DNA from 3 places in the Pseudomonas sp. NPDC086581 genome. Region 2 is predicted to be linked to each of the others. Evidence: predicted binding sites of a transcription regulator. Region 2 holds the regulator's gene; each other region holds the start of a gene.
The links. Region 2 encodes FliA, which starts transcription of late flagellar genes. Its sites were predicted from a motif close to CTAAAGTTTNNNNNNNNNNNGCCGNTAA; they were not measured.
Positions count from the first base shown of each region.

Region 1 (6,848 bases), on a different contig from region 2:
CATCAAGCCATTGCTGCTGCTGAACAAGGCTGACCTGATCGACGAGGAAAATGCACCCTTCCTCGACTCGCTGCTGGGCACCTACCGCGAGCTGGGCTACCCGCTGCTGGAGGTCTCGGCCGCCAACGGCCTGGCGCTGGACGCCCTGCGCGCTGCGCTGAACGAGCACGTCAGCGTATTCGTCGGGCAGTCCGGGGTGGGCAAGTCGTCGCTGGTAAATGCACTGCTACCGGGCGTCGACACCCGCGTCGGCGACCTTTCGGAAGTCACCGGCAAGGGCACTCACACCACCACCACCGCGCGGCTGTTCCACTTCCCCGCCGGCGGCGACCTGATCGACTCCCCCGGCATCCGCGAGTTCGGCCTCGGTCATGTCAGCCGTGACGACGTGGAAGCGGGCTTCATCGAGTTCCACGACCTGCTCGGCCACTGCCGCTTCCGCGACTGCAAGCATGACCGCGAACCGGGCTGCGCGCTGCTCAAGGCGCTGGAAGACGGGCGCATCTCGCCGCAGCGGATGGCCAGCTACCGGCACATCCTCGCGAGCCTGCCGGAAGACGAGTATTGATCGGCAGATAACGCCGCAGCGCCGACGCTGCCCCGACCTGTAGGAGCGAGGGGGACGCCATCGTTATTGCTCGCGAACGCATTTGTCCGGGCAGAGACGGCATCAAGCGGGTTCGCGAGCAAGCTCGCTCCTACGAAAGGCCCTCTCACCATCCCATTGCGCATAACCGTAGGGCGCATAACGCCCAAGCGTTATCCGCCATCGGCCTTTGCGACGAGATGGCGGATAAAGCGTTCCGCTTTATGCGTCCTACACGAAGAAGGCCAGCTTTTCAGCTGGCCTTTTTCATTCATCACTGCTGCTTGTTCAACTCGTCGAGCTTCAGCGTGCCGCCGTCGTCGAACAGGTTGAGCTTCTGCTTGAGCTGGTCCGGCGGTAGCGGATCGCCCTGCCCGGCCGCCGGCTCGGCCGGGGTACCGGCGGGAGCCGCCGCGCCCGGAGCGGCCGGAGCCGCGCCGTCGGCAGGCTTGCCAGCCCCGCCATCCTGACCTTCGATGGCGCGCTGAGCCTTCTTGGTCAGCACGATGATGTCGATGCGGCGGTTCACCGGGTTGAGCGGTTTGTCGCGGTCGAACAGCGCAGACGAGGCGTAACCCACCACCCGGGCGATCTGCTCTTCCGGGTAACCGCCGGCTTCCAGCGCACGGCGTGCGGCGTTGGCGCGGTTGGCCGAGAGCTCCCAGTTGCCGAAATCGCCATTGCCCGCGTAGGGCTTGGCGTCGGTGTGGCCGCTGATGCTGATCTTGTTCGGCACCTGCTTGATGGTCTCGGCCAGCGCCAGCAGGATGTCCTCGAAGTACGGCTGCAGGCGCGCGCTGCCCAGGTCGAACATCGGCCGGTTGTCCGAGTCGACGATCTGGATACGCAGGCCGTCCTGGGTGATCTCGAACAGAATCTGGTCCTTGAAGCGCTTCAGGGTCGGGTTCTCGTCGACCTTGTTCTGCAGCTCCTGCAACAGCAGCTCCAGGCGTTCCTTCTCGACCTGCTCGGCGACGTCCTGGGCCTGTTGCTCGGTGATCTTGGCGTTCTCGTCCGGGTTGATCCGCGTCTCGTCCGCGTCCGGCTGGGCCTGGATCTGCGGGTTCAGGGTCTTGTCCGGCGCCGGCGTCGGCGTGCCGCCCAGGTCGATGACGTAGGGGCTGGCGCTCTCGGTGAAACCGATGGGGTCCTGGAAGTAACCGGAGATGGCCTTCTTCTGCTCCGGCGTGGCCGAGGACAGCAGCCAGAGCACAAGGAAGAACGCCATCATGGCGGTGGCGAAGTCGGCGAAGGCGATCTTCCAGCCACCGCCATGGTGGCCGGCGGCATAGCGCTTGATGCGCTTGACGATGATCGGCTGGTTGTTATCCATGCGTCAGACGACCTATCAGCGACCGCGAACGGCCTGCTCCAGTTCGCTGAAGCTCGGGCGGTGCGCCGGCAGCAGCACCTTGCGGCCGAACTCCACGGCCAGCGACGGCGGCATGCCGGAGGCGGAAGCCACCAGGCAGGCCTTGATCGATTCGTAGAGGTTCAGCTCTTCCTTGGCGTCGTGCTCCAGGGCGTTTGCCAGCGGGCCGACGAAGCCGTAGGCGGCGAGAATACCGAGGAAGGTACCCACCAGCGCCGCGGCGACGTGGTGGCCGATCTCGGCCTGGCTGCCCTGGCCGAGCAGGGCCATGGTGATCACGATGCCCAATACCGCCGCGACGATACCGAAGCCCGGCAGGGCATCGGCGACGCGGGTCACCGCATGGGCCGGATGTTCAAGGTCTTCCTTGAGGCTGCCCAGCTCCATGTCGAACAAGCCTTCCAGCTCATGGGGCGCCATGTTGCCGGAGGACATGATGCGCAGGTAGTCGCAGACGTACGCGGTCATGCGTTCGTCCTTGAGCACCGCCGGGTACTTGCTGAAGATCGGGCTGGCTGCCGGGTCCTCGACGTCGGCCTCGATGGCCATCATGCCTTCGCGGCGGCTCTTGTTGAGCACTTCGTAGAGCATGCCCAGCACTTCCAGGTAGAAGGTGTGGGTGAAGCGGTTGCCGAACATCTTCGGCGCTTTCTTCAGCACGGTCATGAAGGTGCTGCCAGGGTTGGCCTGGAGGAAGGCACCCAGCGCGGCGCCGCCGATGATCAGCACCTCGAACGGCTGGATGATGGCCGCGATCTTGCCGCCGGAGAGCATGTAGCCACCGAGCACGCTGGCCATGAGAACGATGATGCCGATGATTTTTGCCATGGGGACCGGACTGAAACGGTGAACAGAAAGGGAGGCATGTTTCCCGCCTCCCTGTTGTTATCGGAGATTTCGGGCAAGACTATAGGCCGAAAACACTAAAAACCAGTTCGGCGCCTCACGCATGTCAAAGCAAATGCTTCATCCAGAGCGTCTCAAGGCCTGGCTCGACCAGTTGGAAGATCTGCCTTTGCCGGTTCCGCTGGAGCAGCGCGATGACATTCGCCGTGCGTTGAACGATAGCCGGCGCTCGATCCGCGATATTGCCGACTTGTTGCAGGACGCGCCGACACTGGCTTTCGCCATCCTGCGCGAAGCCAACCGGGCGCAGAGCGCACGGGACAATCCGGCGGAAAGCCTGGAGGTCGCGCTCAACCGCCTGGGCCTGAGCCGCGCCAGCCAGTTGCTCGACAGCCTGCCCGCGGTACCCGAAGCGCAGATGCCGCGCGCGCTGAACCAGCTGCTGCTGATCAGCCGCCACGCCATGCAGCAGGCCAGCGGCCTGTTCGCCAACCGCCTGGCGCGGCTCTGGCAGGAAATCCACTGGGGCAGCCTGTTCACCCTGGCACCGCTGTGGGCGCTGGCCACCGCAAGACCGGAGCTGATGGAGAACTGGCAGCGCCAGGTCTACGGCCTGGGCCGCTGCAGCAGCGAAGTCGAAGAGGAACTACTTGGCACCCGCCTGCTGCCGCTGTGCCGTGCGCTGGCCGACAGCTGGCGGCTGCCAGACTGGGTCGGCCAGGGCTACGCCCTGCTCAGCGACGACAAGCGCCTGCTGGTGCGCGCCCTGCATGTCGCCCACACCGAACACGATGCGCTGGGACAGCAGCAGCGCCTGGACGCCGACCCGGAGCTGCAGCGCTGGCTGACCCGCCCGGCCAACACCATCCTCCTCGCCAACAGCATCGCCATGGCCGCGCACCAGTCCTGGGGCGGCGTGCACATGCTGCGCTGGCAGCGCCTGACCAGTCTCTACCTGCAGATGCCTCTGGACGAGCTGCAGCGGACTGTCCACGGCCTCGCCGCGCAGAGCGCCCGGCGCCACGCCCGCCCGCAGCTCTGGCACCCAGCCGAGGCGCTGCTCTGGCCTTGGGAAGCCCGCCGTTGGCTCAACGGGCCGAAAGCCGAGGAACCCGCCAAGGCGCCAGACACCCTGGCGCAATGGCGCCAGCACTGCACCCGCCTGATGCAGACGCCCAGCCCGTTCGGCAACGCCGTGCAACTGCTCGACTGCGCCACCGACGCACTAAAGGCCTGCGGGCTGCAACGCGGGATCATCCTGCTGGCCGACAAGAGCGGCAGTTGGCTGCAGGCGCGTCGGCATTTCGGCCTGGACAGCGAGATCGGCGACTTCAAGCTGGAAGTCGCCGCCAGCCCGGTGCTGCGCAAACTCCTGCAACAACCCGGACAGTTACGCCTGAGCCCGGCCAACATGGCTGAGTTCTCGGCGCTGATTCCCGGCGCGCTGAAGGCGCTGATCCCCAGCGAACACCTGCTGCTGCGCTCGCTGGGCAATGGCGTGCGGGTCGTCATGCTGGTCGTCTGCGATCGCCACGGCCAGCCGCTGGCAGACCTGCACGCGCAGGCCTTTGGCCGCACCATGCAGTGCGTCGAGCACGCGGTGAAACACATGGCGCGAGGCGCTTGATCCGCGAAAGGTTTGCGCCCCGCCTCGTCCCCTTTAAACTAACCGCCCTCACGGGGTAGCCCAGGGCGCCTGCTCACGTTGCCTCCCCCACCGTTCCCGCCGGGAGACTCCGACATGTCCGCCTTCTCCGCCCTGCCCCTGGTGATCGAACCGGCTGACCTCGCCAGCCGCCTCGACGCCCCCGAACTGATTCTGGTCGACCTGACCAGCGCTGCGCGCTATGCCCAGGGCCACATCCCCGGTGCCCGCTTCGTTGCCCCTGCGCGCACCCAGCTGGGCGGCACGCCGGCACCGGGCCTGCTGCCGGCGAAGGCCGACCTGGAAGCGCTGTTCGGCGAACTGGGGCACAACCCTGATGCCGTCTACGTGGTCTACGACGATGAAGGCGGCGGCTGGGCCGGCCGCTTCATATGGCTGCTGGATGTGATCGGCCACAGCAACTACCACTACGTCGACGGCGGCCTGCACGCCTGGCTCGCCGACGGCCTGCCGCTCTCCGAGGACGTCCCGGCGCCGGCCGGCGGCCCACTGCCGCTGACCCTGCACGACGAGCCCACCGCCACCCGCGAATACCTGCAGAGCCGCCTGGGCGCCGCCGACCTGGCCGTCTGGGACGCCCGTAACCCCAGCGAATACAGCGGCCAGAAAGTCCTCGCCGCCAAGGCCGGCCACGTGCCCGGCGCCGTCAATTTCGAATGGACCGCCGGCATGGACCCGGCCCGCGCCCTGCGCATCCGTACCGATATGCCGCAGATCCTCAAGGACCTGGGCATCACCCCGGACAAGGAAGTGATCACCCACTGCCAGACCCACCACCGCTCCGGCTTCACCTACCTGGTGGCCAAGGCCCTCGGCTATCCGCGGGTCAAGGGCTATGCCGGTTCCTGGTCGGAATGGGGCAACCATCCCGACACCCCCGTAGAGGTTTAAGGAATGTCGTTCAAAGATCGTCTGTTCATCCTCGCCCAGTACCTGCTGCCGCATCACCTGCTGTCGCGCCTGATCGGCTGCGCCGCGGAATGCCGCGCGCCCTGGTTCAAGGACCGGCTGATTCCCTGGTTCGCTCGCCGCTATCAGGTGGACATGCGCGAAGCCCAGGTCGAGGACCTGCGTGCCTACGAGCACTTCAACGCCTTCTTCACCCGCGCCCTGAAAGAAGGCGCGCGCCCGCTGGACGAAAGTGAAGGCGCGGTGCTCTGCCCCGCTGATGGCGCCATCAGCCAGCTCGGCCCGATCGAGCACGGCCGCGTGTTCCAGGCCAAGGGCCACAGCTACAGCCTGATGGAGCTGCTGGGCGGCGACGCCGAGCGCGCCGCGCCCTTCATGGGCGGCGAGTTCGCCACCGTCTACCTGTCGCCCAAGGACTACCACCGCGTACACATGCCGCTGGCCGGCACCCTGCGCGAGATGGTCTACGTACCGGGCCGCCTGTTCTCGGTGAACCAGCTGACCGCCGAGCAGGTGCCGGAACTCTTCGCCCGCAACGAGCGCGTGGTGTGCATCTTCGACACCGAGCGCGGGCCGATGGCCGTGGTTCTGGTAGGGGCGATGATCGTCGCCTCCATCGAGACCGTCTGGGCCGGCCTGGTCACGCCGCCCAAGCGCGCGCTGAAGTCCTTCTCCTACGACGAAGCGTCCCGCGCGCCGATCCACCTGGAAAAGGGCGCAGAACTGGGCCGCTTCAAGCTGGGCTCCACCGCCATCGTGCTGTTCGGACCCGAGCAAGTCAGCTGGGCGGAAAACCTCGCCGCCACCAGCGCCGTGCGCATGGGCGAGCGCCTGGGTGGCGCGCGCCAGGGCTGACGCCCACTCTTATAAGGCGGGCGGCCAACGAGTCGCCCGCCATCGCTTTTCGCCTCACCGTGCCACTTCCCTGCCATGAAACACTTCCTGCATCTCTTCGGCTGGCGGACAAATGCCACCAGTCATCTGGAAAAATGGCTCTCCGCAATTGGAGCGCTGTGCGGCATCGCCGCCATCTATGCCTTCACTCACTGGGTCCTGCCCAGCGAAGCGGCCATCTGGGTCGTCGCCTCGATGGGCGCCAGCGCCGTGCTGCTGTTCGCCGTGCCCCATGGCGCGCTGTCGCAGCCCTGGGCCGTGCTTGGCGGCCAGGTCCTCTCGGCCATCGTCGGGGTGGTCTGCCAGAAACTCTTTCCCGACCAGCCCTTCACCCCCGCCCTGGCGGTAGGCGCGGCGATCCTGGTCATGCACTACGCGCGTTGCATCCATCCACCGGGTGGCGCCACCGCGCTGGCAGCGGTTTCCGGCGGCCCGGCCGTCACCGCGCTGGGCTTCCACTACGTGCTCAGCCCGGTGCTGCTCAACGTGGTGCTGATTCTCACCGTCGCCGTGCTGTTCAACGGGCTGTTCGCCTGGCGCCGCTACCCCGCGCCGCTGGCGCGCCTGCCGGGCTC
Region 1 is NZ_JBIVBR010000011.1:39,190-46,037, reverse strand. Features, by position in the region: gene rsgA (small ribosomal subunit biogenesis GTPase RsgA) at 1-568, shown strand, start outside; gene motB (flagellar motor protein MotB) at 861-1,919, opposite strand; gene motA (flagellar motor stator protein MotA) at 1,935-2,786, opposite strand; gene ACIPK7_RS21575 (HDOD domain-containing protein) at 2,920-4,431, shown strand; gene rhdA (thiosulfate sulfurtransferase) at 4,546-5,361, shown strand; gene asd (archaetidylserine decarboxylase) at 5,365-6,234, shown strand; gene ACIPK7_RS21560 (HPP family protein) at 6,310-6,848, shown strand, end outside.
Region 1: motA (flagellar motor stator protein MotA) is a predicted target of FliA. The motif match lies at 2,844-2,871, and genes of this name have one in related genera.

Region 2 (6,848 bases):
AATGGACAGCAGACCCTCCATGAGCATTTCGCGGTAGCAGGACTGGCGCAGCACGATGCTTTTCAGCTTGTTGCCGATGGGCAGCAGCAGCAGGTTGGCCAGACCCACGCCGTAGATGGTGGCGACGAAGGCGACGGCGATCCCGCTGCCCAGCTGGCTGGGGTCGGCGAGGTTGCCCATCACATGGATCAACCCCATCACCGCGCCGATGATACCGATAGTCGGCGAGTAGCCCCCCATGGCCTCGAAGACCTTGGCGGCCGCCAGATCGCGGCTTTCCTGGTTGAACAGATCGACTTCGAGGATGCTGCGGATGGCTTCGGGCTCGGTGCCGTCCACCAGCAGTTGCAGGCCCTTGCGCGCATAGGTATCGCGCTCGGCGTCGGCGACGGTTTCCAGGCCCAGCAGGCCTTCCTTGCGCGCCGTCATGCTCCAACCGACCACATGGTTGATGCCGCCAACCAGGTCCACCTTCGGCGGCAGGACCATCCAGCGCAGCATGGTCAGGGCGCGCTTGAGCACCGCGACCGGAGTCTGCAGCAGTGCGGCGGCCAGGGTGCCGCCCACCACGATCAGTGCCGCCGGGCCGTTGGCCAGGGCACCGACGTGCCCGCCCTCGAGGAAGTTGCCACCGATGATGGCAACCAGCGCGAGGATCAGGCCGACCAGGCTGAGGACATCCATCAGCCGCAGGCCTCGGTCAGGTGGCGGCCGATGTCGTCCAGGCTGTACACCGCGTCGGCCAGGCCGGCCTTGGCGATGGCCATGGGCATGCCGTAGATCACGCAGCTGGCTTCGTCCTGCGCCCACACCTGGGCGCCGCCCTGCTTGAGCATCCGCGCGCCTTCACGGCCGTCGGCGCCCATGCCGGTGAGGACCACCGCCAGGACCTTGTCGCCATAGGCCTTGGACGCGGAACCGAAGGTCACGTCGACGCAGGGCTTGTAGTTGAGGCGCTCGTCACCGGGCAGGATGCGGATCGCGCCGCGCGCATCGACCATCATCTGCTTGCCGCCGGGGGCCAGCAGGGCCACGCCGGGACGCAGGAGGTCGCCATCCTCGGCTTCCTTGACGGTGATCTTGCACAGCTTGTCCAGGCGCTCGGCGAAGGCCTTGGTGAAGGCCGCCGGCATGTGCTGGATCAGCACCAGGGGCGCGGGGAAGTTGGCAGGCAGCTGGGTCAGGACCCGCTGCAGCGCCACCGGCCCACCGGTCGAAGTGCCGATGGCTACCAGCCGGTAGGGCTTACGCTTTGGGGCGGCGGAGGTCGCCGCAGCCGGAGCGGCCGGCGCATGGCTGCCGCCCGACGAAGCGGAAGCAGTCGGGCGCTCCGTGCCGGCAGCGGGAGTCGAAACCGGCGCGGCCGGGCTCGACGAATACGAAGAGTACGCGGCGAAGCGGCGGTTGCTCTTGGCGATGGTGTGGACCTTCTCGCACAGCAGCTGGCGGACCTTGTCCGGGTTGCGCGAGATGTCCTCGAAATTCTTCGGCAGGTAATCGACGGCGCCTGCGTCCAGCGCATCCAGGGTCACCCGCGCGCCCTCGTGGGTCAGCGAGGAGAACATCAGGACCGGCGTCGGGCAGCGCTGCATGATGGTCCGCACGGCGGTGATGCCGTCCATCAGCGGCATCTCGTAGTCCATGGTGATCACGTCGGGCTTGAGCGCCAGCGCCTGATCGATTGCCTCGCGGCCGTTGGTCGCCGTGCCGACCACCTGGATCTGCGGGTCAGCCGAAAGAATCTCCGAGACGCGGCGGCGGAAGAACCCCGAATCGTCCACCACCAGGACTTTGACAGCCATAGACACTCCTGAAAAAAACTTCTTCCATCACAAGGGCGAGCGCAGCCGGTTTTATTGACTGCGCCCGCCCCCGGCGGTCAGATACGACGGGCGTAGCGCTTGAGCATGCTCGGCACGTCGAGGATCAGCGCGATGCGCCCGTCCCCGGTAATCGTCGCCCCCGCCATGCCCGGCGTGCCCTGCAGCATCTTGCCCAGCGGCTTGATCACCACCTCTTCCTGGCCCACCAGCTGGTCGACCACGAAGCCGATGCGCTGGGTGCCCACGGAGAGGATCACCACGTGCCCCTCGCCCGGCTCGTCATACTGCGCGCCCGGCACCAGCCAGCGCTTGAGGTAGAACAACGGCAGGGCCTTGTCGCGGACGATCACCACTTCCTGCCCATCGACCACGTTGGTGTTCGACAGGTCGAGGTGGAATATCTCGTTGACGTTGACCAGCGGGAAGGCGAAGGCCTGGTTGCCCAGCATCACCATCAGGGTCGGCATGATCGCCAGGGTCAGCGGGACCTTGATGACGATCTTCGAGCCCTGGCCCTTGGTCGAGTAGATGTTGATGATGCCGTTGAGCTGGGAAATCTTGGTCTTCACCACGTCCATGCCGACGCCGCGGCCGGACACGTCGGAAATCTCGGTTTTGGTCGAGAAGCCCGGCGCGAAGATCAGGTTGTAGCAGTCGGACTCGGACAGGCGATCGGCCGCGTCCTTGTCCAGCAGGCCCTTCTCCACGGCCTTGGCGCGCAGGATGTCCGGGTCCATGCCTTTGCCGTCGTCGGAGATCGACAGCAGGATGTGGTCGCCTTCCTGCTCGGCGGACAGCACCACCTTGCCCGAACGCGACTTGCCGGCGGCCTCGCGCTCGTCGGGGCCCTCGATGCCGTGGTCCACCGCGTTGCGTACCAGGTGCACCAGCGGGTCGGCCAGGGCCTCGACCAGGTTCTTATCCAGGTCGGTCTCTTCGCCGATCAGCTCGAGGTTGATCTCTTTCTTGAGGTTGCGCGCCAGATCGCGGACCTGGCGCGGGAAGCGGCCGAAGACTTTCTTGATCGGCTGCATGCGGGTCTTCATGACCGACGACTGCAGGTCGGCGGTGACCACGTCGAGGTTGGAGACGGCCTTGGCCATCGCCTCGTCGCCACTGTTCAGCCCCAGACGCACCAGGCGGTTACGCACCAGCACCAGTTCGCCGACCATGTTCATGATCTCGTCCAGGCGGGCGGTGTCCACGCGCACGGTGGTTTCTGCTTCGTTGGCCGGCTTCTCCGCAGCCGCAGCGGCGGGCTTGGCCGGCGCAGGCTTGGCGGCAGCGGTCGGCGCCGGAGCGGCAGCGGGTTTGGCAGCGGGCACGGCCGTAGCGGGCTTGGCGGCCGCGACCGGCTCTTCCTTAGCACCAGTGAACTGGCCCTTGCCGTGAAGCTCGTCGAGCAGCTTCTCGAATTCGTCGTCGGTGATGTTGTCGTCGCCGCCGGCAGCTGGAGCTTCCTCGGGCTTGGTTTCAGCAACAGCCTCGACGGGAGCAGGGGCTTCTTCCTTCGCTCCAGTGAACTGGCCCTTGCCGTGCAGTTGGTCGAGCAGCGCTTCGAACTCGTCGTCGCTGATCTCGTCGCCAGAACCGGCGGCCGGCGTCTCGGCGACCGGAGCCGGAGCCGCGCTGACGGGCTCCTTGGCAGCAGCGCTGAACTGGCCCTTGCCATGCAACTGGTCGAGCAGTGCTTCGAATTCGTCGTCGGTAATGTCGTCGCCGCCGCTGCCAACCGGCGCGGCAGGCGCCTCGGCCGCAGGCTCGAGGGCATCCATCAGCTGTTCGAACTCGGCGTCGGTGATGTCGCCATAGGCGGCGGTAGCGGCGGGAGCTTCTTCCACGACAGGCTCGGCGACAGCCGCAGCGGGAGCTTCGGCAGGAGCGGCGTGCGGATCAGCCAGGCGCGACAGCGCGGCCAGCAGCTCGGGAGTCGCCGGCGTCGGCTCCTCAGCGTCACGTACCTGCTGGAACATGACGTTGACGGTATCCAGCGCCTGCAGCATCACGTCCATCAGTTCGGCATCCACGCGGCGTTCGCCCTTGCGCAGCATGTCGAACACGTTCTCGGCGATGTGGCAGCACTCCACCAGCGCATTCAGCTGGAGGAAGCCGGCACCACCTTTGACGGTATGGAACCCACGGAAGATTGCGTTGAGCAGGTCCATGTCATCCGGGCGGCTTTCCAGCTCGACCAGTTGTTCGGACAGTAGCTCGAGAATCTCGCCGGCCTCCACCAGGAAGTCCTGGAGGATTTCGTCATCGGCGTCGAAGCTCATTCGGTGCTCCCTCTACAGCGTCAGCGGACGCTTAAAAACCAAGGCTGGACAACAGATCATCGACATCGTCCTGACCGGATACGACGTCCTTTCTTGTATCGGCAGCAATCTGCGGACCTTCACCCTTGGACGATCTTTCTTTTTCCACCGCATCGCGCATGCTCTCGTGGTCATGCTCGATGCCGGCGTAGCGATCGACCTGCCCCGCCATCCAGACAAGCTTCACCAGGTTTGACTCGACCTCGGTCACCAGCTTGGTGACGCGCTTGATCACTTGCCCGGTGAGGTCCTGGAAGTCCTGCGCGAGCAGGATGTCGTTCAGGTGCGCGGAGAGCTTGCGGCTGTCCTGAGCGCTGATGTAGAGGAACTGCTCGACACGCTTGGCCAGGTCACGGAAGGCCTCGGGGCCCAGCTCGCGACGCATGAAACGCGACCAGTCTTCCTGCAGCTCCTTGGCCTGGGTCTCGATGTGCATGACCACCGGGGTGCACTCTTCCACCAGGTCCATGGTCCGATTGGCCGCTTTCTCGGTCATCGTCACCACATAGGACAGGCGATCAGTGGCGTCGGCAATCTGCGAGACTTCCTGGGCGCGCGGAGAGCTGGGGTCGATCTGGAAGTTGACGATGGCGTTGTGCAGCTCGCGGGTGAGCTTGCCGACCTCCTGGTAGAGGCCGCGGTCACGTGCCTGGTTGAGCTCGGAGATCAGCTGCACCGCAGTCTGAACGTCGCCGCGCTCAAGGCACTCGACCAATTCGCGCGCGTGTTTTTTCAGGGTCGACTCGAAGTCACCCGCGGATTCGTTGAAATCCATGACGCCCTCTTGTCAGCTTCAGCTGCCGACCCGCTCGAAAATCTTCTCGATCTTTTCTTTCAACACCTGAGCGGTGAAAGGCTTGACCACATAGCCGTTGACCCCGGCCTGGGCCGCTTCGATGATCTGGTCTCGCTTGGCTTCGGCGGTGACCATCAGTACCGGCAGGTGCTTCAGGCGCTCGTCGGCGCGGACCGCGCGCAGCAGATCGATGCCGGTCATGCCGGGCATGTTCCAGTCGGTGACGAGGAAGTCGAAGTTGCCGCTGTGCAGCATCGGCAGCGCAGTGGTGCCGTCGTCGGCTTCTGCGGTGTTGGTGAACCCCAGATCCCGCAGGAGGTTCTTGATGATGCGCCTCATCGTGGAAAAGTCGTCCACGATGAGAATTTTCATGTTCTTGTCCAAACCTGCCTCCATCGATACCAAACGCGCCCTGGCGGGCGTGCCGTCAATTCATCGAGCGTCGTGCGCTCTTAGCTATGGGCGCGTCAAAGGAACGTCACCCCAAAATTCGTAAGCCTATAACTTGCCTAAGGAAAATCCCTTCAGCACTGCCTCTCAGAAGCAGCCGACGCGAAACTACCCGATGCTCAGCGAGCGCGCCACTCCGCCAGTCGCGACCGCAGGCGCGCGGCGCACTGGCTGTGCAGCTGGCTGACACGGGATTCGCTGACGCCCAGCACTTCGCCGATCTCCTTGAGGTTGAGCTCCTCGTCGTAGTACAGGGCCAGCACCAGTCGCTCGCGCTCGGGCAGCTTGGTGATGGCGTCGGCCAGGGCCGCCTGGAAACGCTCGTCTTCCAGCCCATGGGACGGCTCGTTGTCGTGGTGCGAGGCATCTTCGGCAAAGCCGCCGCCCTGGTCACCGTCCTGCAACATGTCATCGAAGCTGTACAGACGGCTGCCCTGGGTGTCGCTGAGGATGCCGTAATAATCTTCGAGGCTCATATTGAGTTCGGCAGCAACCTCCTGATCTTTAGCGTCTCGTCCGGTGCGCGCTTCGACAGCGCGGATCGCGTCGCTGACCATGCGGGTGTTGCGGTGGACCGAACGCGGGGCCCAGTCGCCCTTGCGCACCTCGTCGAGCATGGCGCCGCGGATGCGGATGCCGGCGTAGGTTTCGAAGCTCGCGCCCTTGCCCTGGTCGTATTTCTTCGCCGCCTCCAGCAGGCCGATCATGCCGGCCTGCATCAGGTCCTCCACCTGCACGCTGGCCGGCAGGCGGCCGAGCAGGTGGTAGGCAATGCGCTTCACCAGCGGGGCGTGTTTCTGGATCAGCAGTTCCTGGGAGTTGTGCGCCTGTGCCTTGCTGTACATACGCGCTCCGGAGGCCGCGGTCATACGGCCGAACCCGTGGGATGTTGCACCAGGCGCTCGACGAAGAACTCCAGGTGCCCTCTTGGGTTGGCCGGCAGCGGCCAGCTGTCGACCTTCTGCGCCACCGCACGGAAGGCCAGGGAAGCCTTGCTGCGCGGGAACGCCTCATACACCGAACGCTGCTTCTGCACGGCCTTGCGCACCGACTCGTCGTAGGGAATGGCGCCGACGTACTGCAGCGCCACGTCGAGGAAACGGTCGGTGACCTTGGTCAGCTTGGCGAACAGGTTGCGGCCTTCCTGGGGGCTGTGGGCCATGTTCGCCAGCACGCGGAAACGGGTCATGCCGTAGTCGCGGTTGAGCAGCTTGATCAAAGCGTAGGCATCGGTGATCGACGTGGGTTCATCACAAACGACCAGCAGCACTTCCTGGGCGGCACGGACGAAGCTCACCACCGAGTCGCCGATGCCGGCGGCGGTGTCCACCACCAGCACGTCGATGTTGTCGCTGATGTCGCTGAACGCCTGGATCAGACCGGCGTGCTGCATCGGCGTGAGGTGCACCATGCTCTGGGTGCCTGAGGCCGCCGGGACGATGCGAATGCCGCCAGGCCCCTGGA
Region 2 is NZ_JBIVBR010000003.1:163,160-170,007, forward strand. Features, by position in the region: gene ACIPK7_RS08295 (flagellar motor protein) at 1-684, opposite strand, end outside; gene ACIPK7_RS08300 (chemotaxis response regulator protein-glutamate methylesterase) at 684-1,802, opposite strand; gene ACIPK7_RS08305 (chemotaxis protein CheW) at 1,880-4,099, opposite strand; gene ACIPK7_RS08310 (protein phosphatase CheZ) at 4,131-4,913, opposite strand; gene ACIPK7_RS08315 (chemotaxis response regulator CheY) at 4,932-5,306, opposite strand; gene fliA (RNA polymerase sigma factor FliA) at 5,504-6,253, opposite strand; gene fleN (flagellar synthesis regulator FleN) at 6,250-6,848, opposite strand, start outside.

Region 3 (6,848 bases), on a different contig from region 2:
TGCACCTTCTTCTTGGTTTCGCTCTGGTCCTGCGCGACGGTCAGGCGGATGGCCTGCTCACCGGACTTCTGCGCCTGGGTGAAGGTGGCGCTGACGCCATCGATGATGTTGTCGAAGGTGTTGCTGGCGTTGGTCAGCAGCATGCCGTTCTCGCCGCCAAGGCGGACGCGGGCGTCCTGCGCCCTGGACAGTTCCTGCGGATTACCGATGGTGTTCTCGAAAGCGCTGTTGGCGCTGTCGGTGCCGCTCAGCGACAGGCTGATGGCGTTGTCCGCGCCGGACTTCTCCGCCCCCAGCACCAACGACACCTGGCCGTTGCTGCGTACCAGGGTGGCCTTCACGCCGGTGTTGTCGGTGGCCTTGTTGATCGCTGCGGCCAGCTCGTCCAGCGAGTTGCTGCCATCGCCGTCTGTGTCGATCTTGCTCAGGTCGATATCGAAGGACTTGCCGTTCTGAGTCAGGGTCAGGGTGCCCTGGGTGTCGACATCGCCGGCCTGAAGGCCGGAGAGGGACAGCTGATGGCTGGTGGCGAGCTGCTCGACGAAGAAGTCATAGCTGCCGGGCACGGCGTTCTTGTCGACCTTGGCGGTCAGGTAGCCGTCCTTGCTGGTGGTGGCGCTGTTGACCAGCATGCTGGTCTTGCTGCCGGTCACGCCCTGCAGGCTCTTCACCGCCGAGGAGAAGGTCTTGAGTGCCGACTCCAGGGAGGTCACGGCGGTCAGCTGGGACTGGTACGAGGACTTGTTGCGGTCCGCCTTGCTCAGGCCGTTCTGCACTTCGTACGTGGCCAGCTGCTGGGCCATGCTTTTGACGTAATCGGAATCTATGGTCGCCATCTGAATCCACCTCTTTGGGTCGGAAGAGCAATTACGGTGCCAACGCCGGAAGGCCCGCCATATGGGGCTTTCGGGCTGACCGGGGAGAAGCGTCACTTCCGCCCGGCGTGTTTTGGCGCGCAGCGGGAAGCGGCATTTCCGCCTGCCGGGCGCGCACCTTGATGAAGACAAAAGGCGACCGTGGGGAGGGATTCGTTAAGGGGTTTTGGCGGGGTGTTTTGCGGGTGACGGGGGAGTTGGGTGCCGTGCGGTTCGCGAGCAAGCTCGCTCCTACAAGGAAATGCCGGCGCGCTCTCCGTAGGACCGAGGGGGACGCCCAGTCCTTGCTGGCGAATAGAGCCCGTGAAGGACGAGCGCGGGATCAGTACAGCTGGCGCGAATACACCGGCTGTTCGCGCGGATCGCCCATCAGTTGGCTGAGGATGTCGTGGTGCATCGCCAGCAGCTTGCCGTTGCGCTCGTTGAGACGCTTGCACTGGGCGGTGAGCTGGCCCAGTTGCAGCCACTCCTGCTGCAATTCCTCGCGGCGCGGCGGCTTGTAGTTGGACAGCAGCGTGCGCATGCCGTCGGCGTCCATCGGCAGGTGAAAGGCGCGCAGCACACGGCTGCGGCGCTGGGCGCGGCCGGCGACGGATTCGAGCAGTGCCTGGATGTCCGGGTTCAGCGCCTCGATCTGCGCGCTGTCCCGCGCCAGCAGGTGGCGATACAGCTCCTGCAGGCGGTCGCGCAGCGTCAGGCAATCGCGACCATCCTGCTGGATGTCCTGCTCGATCACCTGCAGCAGCCGCGCGCGCTGGGTCATGCGTCGCTGCCGCGATGGTAAGAGAGGATGCTGGTGGCGAGCACGCTGGTGTCGTTCTGCAGCTCGCCATTCATCAGCGCGCGGCGGATTTCCGCGACGCGGTCCTGGTCCACGTCGGGCATGGCGCGCAGGGTTTCCTGCATCTCGTCCAGGCGCAGCGAGTCGCTGACCGGCGCGCTGGCGCTGGTCTCCGCCACCGGGGCGACGCGCTCGCTGCGCGCGCTCTTGGCGGACTCGCTGGTGGCCAGCGCGATGCTGGGCAGTTGCCGGGTGATTTCCATGGTCGGTATCCGAATATTTTTTGGGGCTTTCCCTGAGAGGGCGACCGCCTCGCCGGAAAACTTAAATGCCGATTTTCGCGGAACAAACGGCGGATAACCGCTAGCGGTTATTCGCCCTACGGAACACCTGCGTAGGGCGCATAACGCGGAACGCGTTATCCGCCACTTCCGCCCCCCACACTCAAGCCCGCGCCCGCCACCAGGACTGCGCGGCGAGGCCATCCTGGATTTTCTGCTCCTGCTGCGCAAGCTGAAGCCGCCACTGGCAGACCTTGGCCTCGATCACCTGGGTCAGCACCTTCTCGCTGCGCATGGCTGCCATCAGCTCGCCCTGGATGCGCGCCAGGGTCTGCTCGGCGACTTCCAGCTCGCGGCGCTGCAGTTGCAGCATCTTGTGCAAGGTCGCCTTGTACTGCTGCTGGTTGTGTCGCTGCAGCGGCGTGCTGGTGGCCACGCTGAAGCCGCACAGGCGGTCCAGCCCGGTGATGTTGTTGCGATAGCGCTGGCAGAGGTTCTGCTGGTAATTCACCCGTCCCAGCAGCTCGCGGACCTTGCCGCCGCGGACGTCGGCCAGGCGCCCGAGCATGTCGATCTGCGTCTTCATCAGCGGCCCCCGACGATGCTTTGCAGGGTGGCGACGCTGTTGCCCAGCTCGGCGCCGTCGGCGGTCTCCTGGCGCAGGTAGCGTTCCAGCATCGGCGCCAACTGCACGGCGCGGTCGGTCTTCACGTCCATGCCTGGCGTGTAGCCGCCCAGCGGGATCAGCTCCCTGATGCGCTCATAGGTTCCGCTGAATTCCTTGAACTGCCGCGCCGCCGACAGGTGCAGCGGGTCCGCCACCTGGCTCATGCAGCGGCTGACCGAAGCGCCGATGTCGATGGCCGGGTAGTGCCCGACGTCCGCCAGCCGGCGCGACAGCACGATGTGCCCGTCAAGGATGGCGCGGGCGCAGTCGACGATCGGGTCCTGGTGATCGTCGCCCTCGGCCAGCACCGTGTAGATGGCGCTCAGGCTGCCGGCCTCGCCCTCGCCGTTGCCGGCGCTTTCGACCAGCTCCGGGAGCATGCCGAACACCGATGGCGGGTAGCCCTTGGTGGCCGGCGGTTCGCCCAGGGCCAGGGCGATCTCGCGCTGGGCCATGGCGTAGCGGGTCAGCGAATCCACCAGCAGCAGCACGTCCTTGCCCTGGTCGCGGAAGTAGGCGGCGATGCTGTGGCACAGTTCGGTGGCCTTCAGGCGCATCAGCGGCGATTCGTTGGCTGGCGCCACCACCACCACGGCCTTCTGCAAGCCTTCCGGGCCGAGGGAATGCAGGATGAACTCCTGCACCTCGCGGCCGCGTTCGCCGATCAGCCCAACCACCACGACATCGGCCTTGGTCTGCCGGGTGATCATCCCCAGCAGCACGCTCTTGCCCACGCCGCTGCCGGCGAACAGGCCGACGCGCTGACCCTTGCCCAGGGTCAGCAGGCCATTGATGGCGCGCACGCCGACGTCCAGCGGCTCGGATACCGGGCGCCGGCGCAGCGGGTTCACCTGCGGCAGTTCGGTGGGCAGCGGGTGGCGGCCGGCGAGCTTGCCGAGGCCGTCCAGGGGTTCGCCGAGGCCGTTGACCACGCGCCCCAGCCAGGAATGATCGATGTGCAGCACGGCTTCGTCCGGCGCCGGGAAGACCCGCGAGCCGGAGGTCAGGCCGACGGGCTTCTTGAAGGGCATGAGGTAGGTGATGTCACGGTTGAAGCCGACCACCTGCGCCTCCAGGCGCTCGCCGTCGGCGACTTCCACGTAGCAGCGCTGGCCGGTCATGCGCCGGCAGCCGAGGCTTTCCAGCAATAGGCCGGAGACGCGCACCAGGCGACCGCTGACTCGCGCCAGCTGGACCGAGTCCAGCGAGCGCAGCGCTTCTTCGAGCTTGAAGCCGTCGCCCAGGGCCATCGTCAGTCTTCGTCCTGCAGGTGCGCGCTCAGGGCTTCCATGCAACTGTCCAGGCGCTGCTGGCAACCGATGTCGGCTTCCGCCTGGGCGGTGACCACGCGGCATTCGCCCAGCGCCAGGCGTTCGTCCGGCACCAGGCGCCACTTGGCGGCGCGCTCGGGGTTCAGCTCGCGGATGCGCGCGCATTCTTCCGGATTAAGCAGGATCTGCACCTCGCCCTGCTCGCCCGGCATGGCCGCGAGGGCTTCCTCGGCCAGGGTCAGCAACTGGGTGGGGTTGAGCGTCAGCTCGACCCGGATGACCTGTTTCGCGACCTTCTGCACCAGCTCCAGCAGCTCCTTCTGGCGGCTGCGCTGGAAGGCCTGGTGGTACTCGCCGAAGGCCTCGACGGCGGCCTGCAGCGGAGCGCTGGCCTCGTCGAACACCTGGCGACCCGCAGCGCGGCCTTCCTCGCGGCCCTTGCGCAGGCCGTCCTGGCGACCGGCCTCGAAACCTTCGCGCAGGCCGGCTTCACGGCCTTCGCCGACGCCGTCCTGGTAGCCCTTCTCCAGGCCTTCCTGGAAGCCTTCGGAGATGGCCCGCTGGCGCGCCGCCGGGTCGCTGTCCCAGCCATGGTTGTCGGCGCTGGCGGTGGCGCAGCGCGGCGGGAAGCGGTAGGGGCGCCAGGCGCGGCTGTCGGCCTTGATGACTTTGATCGCCATGCGCGGTTACTCCACCGTCTGCTCGCGGAACAGCTGCACCTGCAGGTCGCCCTCGGCGGCCAGCTCGCGCACCACCCCCATGATGTCCTTGCGCACCTGCTCCACGCGGCTCAGCGGCACCGGGCCCTGGCGGCGGTTGATCGACTCCATCTGCTGCGCCTGGCGCTTGGGCATGGCGCCCTGGATGGCGCGCACCAGCTCGGGCTCGGCGCCCTTGAGGGCGACCACCCACTCGTCCAGCGGAATGACTTCCAGCAGGGTCTGCAGCACTTCCTGGTTCTGCCGGGAGAGGATGAAGAAGTCGTACATCTCGTCTTCGATCTTGCCGACCAGGTCGTCGTTGTGCGCGCGCAGCAGCTCGAACATCTGGTTACGGTCGCCCTTGAAGCGGTTCATGATGTCCGCCGCCTGCTTGACCCCGCGCACCTGCGAACCCTGAGTGGAGAGCACGCGCAGGCTGCGGTCGATCAGTTGTTCCAGCTCGGCGATCACGTCGCTGTTCACTTCACTGAGGTTGGCGATGCGGAACAGCAGCTCGTCCTGGCGCTCCGGCGGCATGGCTTCGAGCACGTCGGTGGCCATGCCCGGCGGCAGGAAGGCGAGGAACACCGCCTGCATCTGCGCGTGTTCCTTGGCAATCAGCGCGGCGAACTGCTTGGGATCGATCCACTCCATCCGTGCCATCTTGGCGCGGATTTCCTCGCCGTAGATGCTGTCCAGCAGGTTGCGCGTGATGTCGCTGCCCAGCGCCTTGCCGAGCATGCCAGCGAGGTAGGAGCGCGAGGCGCCCTTGATGCTGGATTGCAGCTTGTAGTCGTCGAAGAACCGGCCGATCACGTCGGAGACGGTGTTCTGCTTGACGTTCGACAGCCGCGCCATCGCCTGGCTGATGCTGACGATCTCCTCGCGGCTGAAATTGCGCAGGATGCCGGAAGAGGCTTCGTCACCCATGCTCAGCATGAGGATCGCCGCCTGTTCCAGGGAGCTCACGGCGCGCATCTGCGGGCCGCGCTTTTTCGTTTCTTCAGGCAGGCTCGTGTCGGTCATTGCGGCCAATCCAGTGCTTGATCACTTCCGAGACCCGTTCCGGGTCGTTCTTCGCCAGCATCTGCAGATGCTCGATCTGGTGCTCCAGGCCCGAACCCGGCGCCGGCAGGCGGATTTCCGAGAGCGGGTTCAACTCGCCGAGCACGTTGAGCCCGCCGACGCTTTCGCTGCCCAGCGACAGACGCCGCTCGGCATCCAGCGCCAATGGATACTCGGCGGCGCCTTCAGGCAGCTCGGCGGTGGCCGTCGGCTGCACGCGCTGGGTCAGGCTGCGCACGGCCGGGCGCACACCGAACAGCAGGAACAGCAGCGCAATCAGGCCGAGCACGGTATAGCGCACCAGCGACTGCAGGGCGCTGCTCTCCCACCAGCTGGCGGTGGACTCTTCCACCGCGGTGGCGGCGAAGGGAAACACGCTGACGGTGATCAGGTCGCCGCGCTGGGCATTGAAGCCCACGGCGCTTTTCACCATGGTTTCGAGGTCGGCACGGGCCTTGTCGGTCCAGCCGCCCTCGGGCGCGGTGGAGGCGTTGATCACCACGGCGACGCTCTGCTGGCGCAGGGCGAAGGCCGGGTACTTGATGTGGGTGACGCTCTGGTCGAAGTCGTTCTGCCGAGTGGCTTCCTCGCGGGTCGAGGTCGCGGCCTTGTTGTCGGTATTGGCGACCTTGCCGTTACCCGGAGCAGCCTGGTTATTGCCCTGGGCGTTGTTCTGCCCCTGCTGCTGTTGCGGCGGCGGCTCCGGCGGACGGTTGCTCAGCGAGCCGGGCACGCCGAGGGCAAGCTGGTCCAGCGTGCTCTCGTTGCGCAGCACTTCGCTGCGCAGGCGCGGCGCTTCGCCGTAGGCTTGCAGGGTTTCTTCCTTCTGGCTGAAGTCGATGTCGGCAGACACGCTGATACGGTAGTTGCCCAGGCCGAGCACCGGCGCCAGCACTTCCTCGACATTGCCCACGGCCTTGCGCTGGTACTCGTCCACCGCCTGCCAGTTCTGCGAGGGACCGCCGACGCCGCTGATGCCGCGCGACAGCAGCACGCCGTTCTGGTCGACCACGCTGACGTCTTCGGGCTTCAACTGCGGCACGCTGCCGGCGACCAGGTTGACGATGGCGCCGACCTGCTCCGGGCTAAGCCGCTGGCCGGGCGCCAGTTGCAGCAGCACCGAAGCCTTGGCCGGGTCACGCCGGCCGACCACGAAGGAATTGCTGTCCTCGCGGGCGACGTGCACGCGCGCCTGCTCGATGCCCTT
Region 3 is NZ_JBIVBR010000004.1:27,305-34,152, forward strand. Features, by position in the region: gene fliD (flagellar filament capping protein FliD) at 1-836, opposite strand, end outside; gene flgN (flagellar protein FlgN) at 1,198-1,638, opposite strand; gene flgM (flagellar biosynthesis anti-sigma factor FlgM) at 1,635-1,919, opposite strand; gene ACIPK7_RS09860 (flagellar FliJ family protein) at 2,101-2,523, opposite strand; gene fliI (flagellar protein export ATPase FliI) at 2,523-3,854, opposite strand; gene fliH (flagellar assembly protein FliH) at 3,857-4,555, opposite strand; gene ACIPK7_RS09875 (FliG C-terminal domain-containing protein) at 4,562-5,602, opposite strand; gene fliF (flagellar basal-body MS-ring/collar protein FliF) at 5,580-6,848, opposite strand, start outside.
Region 3: fliD (flagellar filament capping protein FliD) is a predicted target of FliA. The motif match lies at 972-999, and genes of this name have one in related genera.